4 regions of the Streptomyces sp. NPDC026062 genome follow, and region 4 is predicted to be linked to each of the others. Evidence: riboswitches for the same ligand, from Rfam matches in the RefSeq annotation. Region 4 holds a riboswitch; each other region holds the start of a gene.
What was found. Region 4 has a riboswitch for cyclic di-AMP ahead of ACZ4LX_RS13380 (C40 family peptidase). Riboswitches for the same ligand answer to the same signal wherever they lie in the genome.
Positions count from the first base shown of each region.

Region 1 (2,192 bases), 180 kb from region 4:
GCTGCTGGCCTACTACCGCACCAGTGAGCCGGTCCTGCCGCCCTGGATCGAGTCCTTCGTCAAGGCCGGGTACGCGCACTACTGCACCCTGCTGCCCATGTCGTTCACCGACGACGACGCCACGGTCCGCCACGTCGCGGCGATGCTCGGCTTCCTCTTCAGCATGGAGAACCTGGCCCTGTCGCTCGGCTGTGACCGCGCCCAGCTCCAGCTGGCCCTGGCCCAGTCGCACCCCCAGGAGCCGTCGAGGACCGCGCTCCTGTGGGCGGCGCAGGTGCGGCTCGGGCAGCTCTCCCGTGCGGAGCTGCGGTCGCGGTGTGACGAACTGCTGGACAACCCCCTCGTGGTGCCCGCGTACCCGCGCTACCTCAGCGGCCTGGTCCACGCGCTGGAACCCGTACCGGGGCTCACGGACTTCGTGGTGGAGGCGGTGTCGCAGGCGTTCGGACGGTTGCCTGACCCGGTGCTCCTGCCCTGGCTGCCGACTCTGGTCACCACCTTGCGCGCGGGCGGTGCCGACCTGGCCCCCCTGCTCATCCGCGAGGCCGGACGGACCTTTCCGGGCCGTCTCGGGGCGCTCGACACATGGATACCGCCGTGGCGGGTGCAGCCGGAGGCGCCGGCGGCCGGCCGCCGGGAGGCCGCCCGCGGCTGCACGCTGCTCGCCGCGCACCCCGGGACCTGCGACGCGGTGGCGGCGCTGCTGGGCTGGGAAGGGACGTGGGAGGGCCCCGATTCCGGTGGGTCGGGCGTGGCCCTGGCGGACAGGTACCCGGACACCGCGGTGGCGCTGGAGGCGCTGCTGGCCGGCTGAGGTCAGGGGAGCGGCCTACGGATTCAGTAGGGGCCCGGCCCACCGCGTCACGCGGTGGGCCGGGCCCCTACGGGGTGCTGAGGCGCCGGCCTGCGCCGCACGGGCCGCGAGCCCCCAGCTGTCCTGTTTGTGCGACATGCCGGGAAGGTGTGACAGGTTCGCGAAAGCGGCTTGCCTGTGGCTCATGATCCCCGAAGGCGTGGCAAATCGCCCTTTTCGGTCACAGTGGTCGGCATCACGTTTTCGCCCCCCGACGCGGATCCGCGGACCTCGGTTCCCTGTCGCGCCAAGAAAGTTGCCCCGCCCCGGTGTGACCGGCGTCGCACATTTCCTTTTATTGATCTTGCGAATCAATTGTGATCACCAATTCCGGGCTTGTTTCGCCCTGCCTTTCTCGCTTACGGTCACCGTCAATCCGGATGGAACGCCGAATCCTGCCGCCGTCCGGTAACCCGACCACTTCACGTGCGGCAGGAGCGGGGGACCCAGGTTTGCCGCCGTTCCGGAATCCGGAACGGCTAGGGGTGAAGTCGCCATGTGCGGCCGGACATCTCCAGTCCGAACCCGACAGCTCACCTCGCAGGCGGCGGAGAGGAAAAGCGCCATGCCCTTCAAGGGTCAGCACAGCCGTTTCAAGTCCACCACCCTGACCCGCGGTTTCATCGCCGTGAGCGCGGGCGGAGCCGTTCTGGCGCTCCCCCTGATCGCTGCCGGGTCGGCTTCCGCCGCACCCGCCCAGGCGGTCGTCGCGAAAAAGGCCGCAGCCTCGACTTCCGTGTCGGTCAGGGAAATTGCCGCACAGGGGGCCAAGTCCTCCAGCTATTCCGTGGTCTCCGGTGATTCCCTTTCCAAGATCGCCCGGGGGTATTCCCTCAGCGGCGGGTGGGAGCGGCTGTACCAGGACAACCGGAGCGTGGTGGGCGACAACCCCGACCTCATTCACCCGGGCCTGAAGCTGACCATCGGCGCCAAGTCCTCGACTGCCGCCCCCAAGGCTGCGGCCAAGAGCGAATTCAAGGCGGACAACTCCTCCGCCGAGGCCTCGCAGCAGTCGGCCGACCGCGCCGAGAGCACCGACCGCGCCGACCGTTCGGAGCGGACGGCGGAGCCCGTCGCCATGGAGACCGTTGCGAGCGCCTCCACGCAGGCCGCGACGACGTACACCAACGACCTCGACGGCTGGATCAAGGAGTCGCTCGCCGTCATGGCCGAGAACGGTATCCCCGGCAGCTACGACGGCATCTACCGCAACGTCATCCGCGAGTCCTCGGGCAACCCGCAGATCGTCAACAACTGGGACTCGAACGCCGCCGCCGGCACCCCGTCCAAGGGTCTCCTCCAGGTCATCCAGCCCACGTTCGACGCCTACCACGTGCCC
Region 1 covers NZ_JBVHOQ010000012.1:198,241-200,432, forward strand. Annotated here, with positions in the region: gene ACZ4LX_RS14130 (DUF5682 family protein) at 1-814, shown strand, start outside; cyclic di-AMP (ydaO/yuaA leader) riboswitch at 1,230-1,415, shown strand; gene ACZ4LX_RS14135 (transglycosylase SLT domain-containing protein) at 1,419-2,192, shown strand, end outside.
Region 1: it holds a riboswitch for cyclic di-AMP, as region 4 does, so the genes downstream of both, ACZ4LX_RS14135 (transglycosylase SLT domain-containing protein) here and ACZ4LX_RS13380 (C40 family peptidase) in region 4, are expected to answer to the same signal.

Region 2 (2,192 bases), on a different contig from region 4:
CTGGAAGTCGTACGGCGGCGAGTCGTACGCCGAGCGCGCCGACCTCGCCAGCCGCTCGCAGCAGATCGCCGTGGCGGAGAAGGTCCTGGAGGACCGGGGGCCGAACGCGTGGCCCAGCTGTGCGGTCATCTCGGGCCTGGCCACGGACAGCGGCCTGCCCGGTGTGGATCCGGGCACCACGCCCTCCGCCGACCCGTCGGTGAGCGCCGACCCCTCCGAGGACGCCACCGCGTCGGACGACGCGTCCTCGGACGCGACGACGCCGGCGGACGGGGCCACGGACGCCGCCGGGGGCGATGCCTCGGCCGATGCCTCGGGCGGCGCCGAGGGCAAGGGCAGGATCCCGGACGCGTCCGCCTCCCCCTCGGCCACGCCCTCCACCACGCCCTCGGGCAAGGCCTCCGGCGCCGAGAACGGATCGACGGGGGGCCAGGAGAAGTCCGGCAAGCACCGGGGCGCTCCGGCCCCCGAGGAGACCCGGGGGAGCGGCGGCGGCGACCGGGAGGCGGGGCGCCATGCCTCGCGCGGTGAGAGTGGCGCACGCGACACCGGTGCTCCGGCTGCTGACGGTACGTACACCGTGCGCGCCGGCGACAACCTCTGGGCGATCGCCGAAGCTCAGGAGCTGCCGGGCGGCTGGACCCAGCTGTACGAGGCCAACAAGGCGGAGGTGGGCTCCGACCCGGACCTCATCCTGCCTGGCCAGAGCCTCGATCTCGGTGTGAAGGCGGACTGAGAGCGGTCTGATGATCGGCTGAGAATGCCTCAAAATTTGAGGTACTTAAGAGGCCTATGTCCCACTTTTGACGGAGTGAGACATGGGTCTCTTTGCGTGAACTGGCGTGTCTTGTCCGGGAGGTCCCGCCACATCCGTTCCGACCTGCGCAAATGATGGTTCTTCGGATGCAAGGAAGGGCCGTTTATCCGGTATGTCTATCTTTGGATATCGGGGCTGGGTGTGTTTACGGTCGGAACCGCTCGCACCGCGGGCCCCGTCGACCGTCACGCCGAATCCTGCCGTCGGTCGAAGGGAACAGACGCGTAAAGCGCCGTAGGCAGGAGCGGGGGACCCAGGTAAGCGCCGGGCCCGGTCGTCGAGAGACGCATCAGGACCGGCTTGGGGTGAAGTCGTGCGCTAGGACGCGCGGCCGGGCAACTCACTTGGCCCGAACCCGACAGCTCACCTCGTAGGCGTCGGTGAGGAGAAGTCTCGATGCTGCTCAACAGCAAGGGCAACAAGCACCGTCGCCCGTCCAAGGCCGTCCGTATCGCCACGCTCGCCGGTGTCGCCGGTGCCGCCATCGCCGTCCCCCTGATGGGTGCGACCGGCGCTTCCGCCGCTTCCGTGTCCACCTGGGACGCCGTCGCCCAGTGCGAGTCCGGTGGCAACTGGTCCATCAATACCGGCAACGGCTACTACGGCGGTCTGCAGTTCTCGCAGTCGAGCTGGGCCGCCGCCGGCGGTACCCAGTACGCGGCCCGTGCCGACCTGGCCACCAAGGCCCAGCAGATCGCCACCGCCGAGAAGCTCCTCGCCATCCAGGGCCCGGGTGCCTGGTCCTGCGCCGGCGCCGGCAACCTGAGCAACGACGGTGTCGACCCGGGCGTCGACACCGGCTCCTCCGCCGCCAGGACCGAGACCGCGCCCAAGCAGGAGTCCGCGCCGGTCCAGCAGGCCGAGCCGAAGAAGGCCGAGCGCGCCGAGGCCCCCGCCACCAACCGCTCGGACCGCTCCGCCGCCCCGAAGAAGGCCGAGCAGAAGAAGACCGTCACCACCCCGACCGGTGCCAAGGTCGCGAAGGGTGACGGCGAGTACAAGGTCGTCTCCGGCGACTCCCTGAGCAAGATCGCCGCCGACCACAAGGTCAAGGGCGGCTGGGAGAAGCTCTTCGAGCTGAACAAGGACATCGTCAAGGACGCCGACCTGATCTACCCGGGTCAGCAGCTCCACCTGACGAAGTAGTCGCGATCCCTCCTCGCTGACATCTCCGGCCGCCCCGGCCCGGTGCGCACCTTCCCCCCGTGCGTACCGGGCCGGGGTCGGCCGGTTTCGAGTTTGATCGTTCAACTGTTGTAGTTACTCGTCAGTAAATTTCTGGACCTTTGCCCCGCTATGCCTGCCCTTGGGTCCTTTTTCGTCCCAGGGGACGGGCGGTCGGCCGGTTGCGGCGGCCGGGCCGGTTAGGCTCTTG
Region 2 covers NZ_JBVHOQ010000027.1:42,246-44,437, reverse strand. Annotated here, with positions in the region: gene ACZ4LX_RS23910 (transglycosylase family protein) at 1-736, shown strand, start outside; cyclic di-AMP (ydaO/yuaA leader) riboswitch at 1,038-1,209, shown strand; gene ACZ4LX_RS23905 (transglycosylase family protein) at 1,214-1,963, shown strand.
Region 2: it holds a riboswitch for cyclic di-AMP, as region 4 does, so the genes downstream of both, ACZ4LX_RS23905 (transglycosylase family protein) here and ACZ4LX_RS13380 (C40 family peptidase) in region 4, are expected to answer to the same signal.

Region 3 (2,192 bases), on a different contig from region 4:
TTCACGGATTGCCGTGCATACCGAATGCGCCGGAATGCGCATGTCCGAACCTCCGCCTTAATCCCCGCGAAACGCGGCCGATCGACGCCTGTCCTGCGACTCTATTGCAATGCGGTCGAATTTCCGACGGCGGGTGGAAATTCATGAATATCTTCTGGCCACCTGCCGTTCGGGAACGGCAGGTACGGAACGCCCCGGACCGGTGCGGCGCGCGGACACGACGAAGGCCCCGGCGAGGTGCCGGGGCCTTCGTGGTGTCTTCCGTCCGGTCAGACGGCGACCCCGTGGGCGCGCAGGTAGGCGACCGGGTCCATGTCGGAGCCGTACGAGGGAGTGGAGCGGGCCTCGAAGTGCAGGTGCGGGCCGGTCGAGTTGCCGGTGGAGCCGGAGAGGCCGATCCGCTGTCCGGCGCCGACGCTCTGGCCGACGGACACACCGATCGAGGAGAGGTGGCCGTACTGGGTGTACGTGCCGTCCGTCATCCGCAGCACGATGTTGTTGCCGTACGCGCCACCCCAGCCCGCCTCGACGACCGTACCGGCGCCGACGGCGACGACGGAGCTGCCGGACGCGGCGTGGAAGTCGATGCCGGAGTGGCTGCCGGAGGACCAGAGCGAACCGCTGGACTTGTAGCCGGTGCTCACGTACGAACCGGCGACGGGGAGCTGGAAGGAACCGAGCCGGGCGCGCTCGGCGGAGCGGGCGGCACGGGCCTTCGCCTCGCGAGCCGCCTCGGCACGGGCGGCGGCCTTCGCCTTCACTGCCGCCTTCGCCTTCGCGGCGGCCTTCGCCCTGGCCTCCGCCTTCTTCTTCGCTTCGGCCTTCTTCTTGGCCGCCTCGGCCTTCTTCTCGGCGGCGTCGGCCTGACGCTGCTGCGCGTCCGCCTGTGCCTCGATCCGTTCGGCGAGGACGTTCTCGATGGCGAGAACCTGCGTGAGGCCGGTCTCACCGGCGGCGGGGGCCCCGGATTCCGCGGCGAGGGCCGGGGAGGCCAGTCCGCCGATGACGCCGGTGGTGGCCAGGGTCGCGATGCCGACGGCCTTCGCGCCGCTGCGCGTCAGACGGCCCGGGGCACGGTGCTTCCCGGTGGCACGGGTGAACGCCATGAAGTGGCTGATCCTTTCCTTCCTTCTCGCCTACCGGGTTAGCTGACGGGTTCGGAGCAGGAAGGTCTCCTACGGATCCCCTGCCTCGTGCGAGGCGCGGGCATCCGATTCACCCCAGGGACTGCGTGGGTCCCCGGCTCCCCAGGCTCGCGCCTGACGGGGACTCGGCGATGGCTGCCCGGTACGTCGCGGATGCGGCATACGAGTGGCGGACAGCGCAGCCGACGCTAGACGGGGGCGCTTCCCCCCACCAAACGGACAGGCCGATTTGTCGCACATCCCACAGGGCAGACAGGCAACCTCTCCCACAAAACAGACAAAAAGGAAGGTCCTGACGGAGATCTCTCCATCAGGACCTTCCTTTTGCCCAGACATGGGGCGAATTGACTGTTTCGCTCAGCCGGTCACGACCGAAACCTCACCGATGCCGAGGGCCCTGACCGGATCGGCGATCTGCGCGGCGTCGCCGACCAGGACCGTGACCAGACGGTCCTGCGGGAAGGCATTGACCACGGCCGCGGTCGCCTCGACCGTGCCGGTATCCGCGAGGCGTGCGTACAGGTGTGCCTGGTAGTCGTCCGGGAGATGCTGCTCGACCTGGTCGGCGAGGGTGCCGGCGACCGAGGCCGCCGTCTCGAACTTCAGCGGGGCGACGCCCACGAGGTTCTGCACGGCCGTCTCGCGCTCGGCGTCCGTCAGCCCTTCGGCCGCCAGGGTCCGCAGCACCTTCCACAGGTCCTCCAGCGCCGGACCGGTGGACTCCGTGTCCACGGAGCCGCTGATGGCGAGCATGGCGGCGCCCGTCGCCCCGGAGACGGAGTCCGGGGCAGAGGAGCGCAGCACCTGGGCGAAGGCCCGTACGCCGTAGGTGTAGCCCTTCTCCTCGCGCAGCACCCGGTCGAGACGGGAGGTGAGCGTGCCGCCCAGGCAGTACGTGCCGAGAACCTGCGCCGGCCAGACGCTGTCGTGGCGGTCGGCGCCGATGCGGCCGATCAGCAGCTGCGTCTGCACGGCGCCGGGGCGGTCCACGATCACCACACGGCCCGTGTCGTCGGCGGTGATCGGCGGGACGGGGCGGGGCTCCGC
Region 3 covers NZ_JBVHOQ010000021.1:15,590-17,781, reverse strand. Annotated here, with positions in the region: gene ACZ4LX_RS20185 (GntR family transcriptional regulator) at 1-42, opposite strand, end outside; gene ACZ4LX_RS20180 (M23 family metallopeptidase) at 270-1,106, opposite strand; cyclic di-AMP (ydaO/yuaA leader) riboswitch at 1,120-1,286, opposite strand; gene ACZ4LX_RS20175 (M16 family metallopeptidase) at 1,503-2,192, opposite strand, start outside.
Region 3: it holds a riboswitch for cyclic di-AMP, as region 4 does, so the genes downstream of both, ACZ4LX_RS20180 (M23 family metallopeptidase) here and ACZ4LX_RS13380 (C40 family peptidase) in region 4, are expected to answer to the same signal.

Region 4 (2,192 bases):
GATCTGGTTCCCGGCCGTGGCGCTTCTGGTGGACCGCCTGGGCCGGTGGCTGCGCCGGCCGCGTACCGCCCGGGTGGTCGAGGGCGGCAGCGGCGCGGCACTCACCGCGCTGGGGCTGGTCCTGGTGACCGGTCCGCTGCTGCGCTGACGCGTGAGCTTGAGCGGGGGCGGGTACTCTGGCGGGCCCCGCCCCTGCGTGGCGGACCGGTGCGGGGCCTCTGTGGACCTGTCCTCATCGGGCCTGTCCCCCGCGGACCCGGGAAAGGCCTCGGCAGACCCGTCCGCCGCAGCCTGGAAGAGGGGTCAGGGGCCGGTCCCTGACCGTCGCAGCGGACCGAGGAGGGGCTTCAGCGGACCCGGCCGTAGTAGACGCTCTTCGTCCAGATCCTTTCCAGGCGGACCACGGCCCCGGTCTTGGGCGAGTGCCAGATCTTGCCGCTGCCGGCGTAGATGCCGACGTGGTAGATGCTGCGGCCGGAGTGGAAGAAGACCAGATCGCCGCGCTGCCGTTGGGAGGACGAGATGTGGCGGGTCTTGTTGTACTGCTGCTGGGCCGTACGCGGGAGCTTCTTGCCCGCCTTCTTGAACGAGTAGAGCGTCAGCCCGGAACAGTCGAACCGGCTGGGCCCCGTGGCGCCCCACCGGTAGGGCGCCCCCCGTTTCGACGCGGCGATGTTGAGGGCCTTCATCGAATGTGTCGCTGCCTGGGCCTCGGTCACGGCGCCGGGAACGAACAGCGTGCCGCCGACAGCGGCGAGAGTCAGGGCCGAGGCCGTCGTGGCCCGGGCGAGCAGAGACGGGACATGAACCTGCGCACTCATGCGCAACCCTTCGTCAGCCGCCTGTGAAGGATGACCTGTCGGGTTCGGGCTGGCGAAGTTGCCCGGCCGCTGTCGCGGCTTCACCCCGAGGACCGCCCGGAAGTCCGGTCGGCCCGTTGTGCTCGGGTCCTCCACTCCTGCCGATCCACTCCTGTCGACCAGGCATCCGGACGGCGGCAGGACTCGGCGTCCGCCCGGACCGCCCCGCCGCGGTGGCGGGGGCTTGTCGTCCCAGGGATCTTGACTCACCGAGTGCCCGATTTCCGAGGTGAAACGGCGATATGTGAGGCTCGTCACGGCTGACCCGTTCGGGTGGACAGGTGGTCCTGAGTGCACCTCCGGAACTTGTCGACCGGTGCCGCACCAGCGGCGGAAGGGGAGATTTCGCCCGTCTTCCACCTCGAAAGCGCAAATCGAGTTGTCCCTCGTGCGAAGTAACGTCTACGCCGAACGAGCGAGATAATTCGGTCGCCGCGTCGGGCGTGTCGCGGCAGCGTGCTGATCAACTCGGCGGGGCGGGCGGGATGGTGACCCGACGGGAGCGCCGTTCGCCGTCCAGGACGCGCAGGGCCCGGGTCAACGTGGCTGCGTGGATCTGCGATTCGCCGCGCTCATGCATCAGTGTGAGCGCGTCCCGAAGTGCGGATGAGTAGGAGGCGAGCGCCTGGGCGGCACGCAGCGCCCCGTAGGTGTCGCCGCCGTGGGCCGGATTGATCCGGCCCACCTGGTCGAGGACTTGCAGGTAACGGTCGATGAACTCGCCCTCCGCGCGGGTCAGGGCGGGCAGCGGCGGGAACTCCGGTGGCGGCATCGGAAGTTCACCGCTCCGGGCGCGAGGACTGCGGCAGCGGACGGTTCCGGATGATGTGGTCGACCAGCCCGTAGTCCTTGGCGCCCTCGGCATCGAGGATGAGGTCGCGCTCGGTGTCGGCGTTGATCTGCGGGACGGGGCGGCCGGTGTGACGGGCCAGCATGCCGGTCATGGTCTCGCGCATGCGGGCCAGTTCCCGCGCCTCGATCTCCAGGTCGGACGGCTGACCCTGTACCGGCTCGGTGAGTTCGGGCTGCCGTACCACCACTCGGGCGCCCGGCAGCGCGTGCCTCGCGCCCGGGGCTCCGGCCGCGAGCAGCACGGCCGCGACGGCCCCCGCCTGGCCGAGGCAGTAGGTCTCCACCTCGCAGGTGAGGAACGCCATCGTGTCGTAGACGGCGGTCATCGCGCCGAACGTGCCGCCGGGGGAGTTGATGTACAGCGAGATCGGCCGGTCGGGCGCGTTGTGTTCCAGATACATGAACTGCGCGATCAGATCGTTGGCCGCCGTCTCGTCCACCGGGGTTCCGAGGAACACGACCCGTTCGGCCAGCAGTTTG
Region 4 covers NZ_JBVHOQ010000012.1:17,633-19,824, forward strand. Annotated here, with positions in the region: gene ACZ4LX_RS13375 (LysE family translocator) at 1-148, shown strand, start outside; gene ACZ4LX_RS13380 (C40 family peptidase) at 348-821, opposite strand; cyclic di-AMP (ydaO/yuaA leader) riboswitch at 825-996, opposite strand; gene ACZ4LX_RS13385 (hypothetical protein) at 1,324-1,632, opposite strand; gene ACZ4LX_RS13390 (ATP-dependent Clp protease proteolytic subunit) at 1,640-2,192, opposite strand, start outside.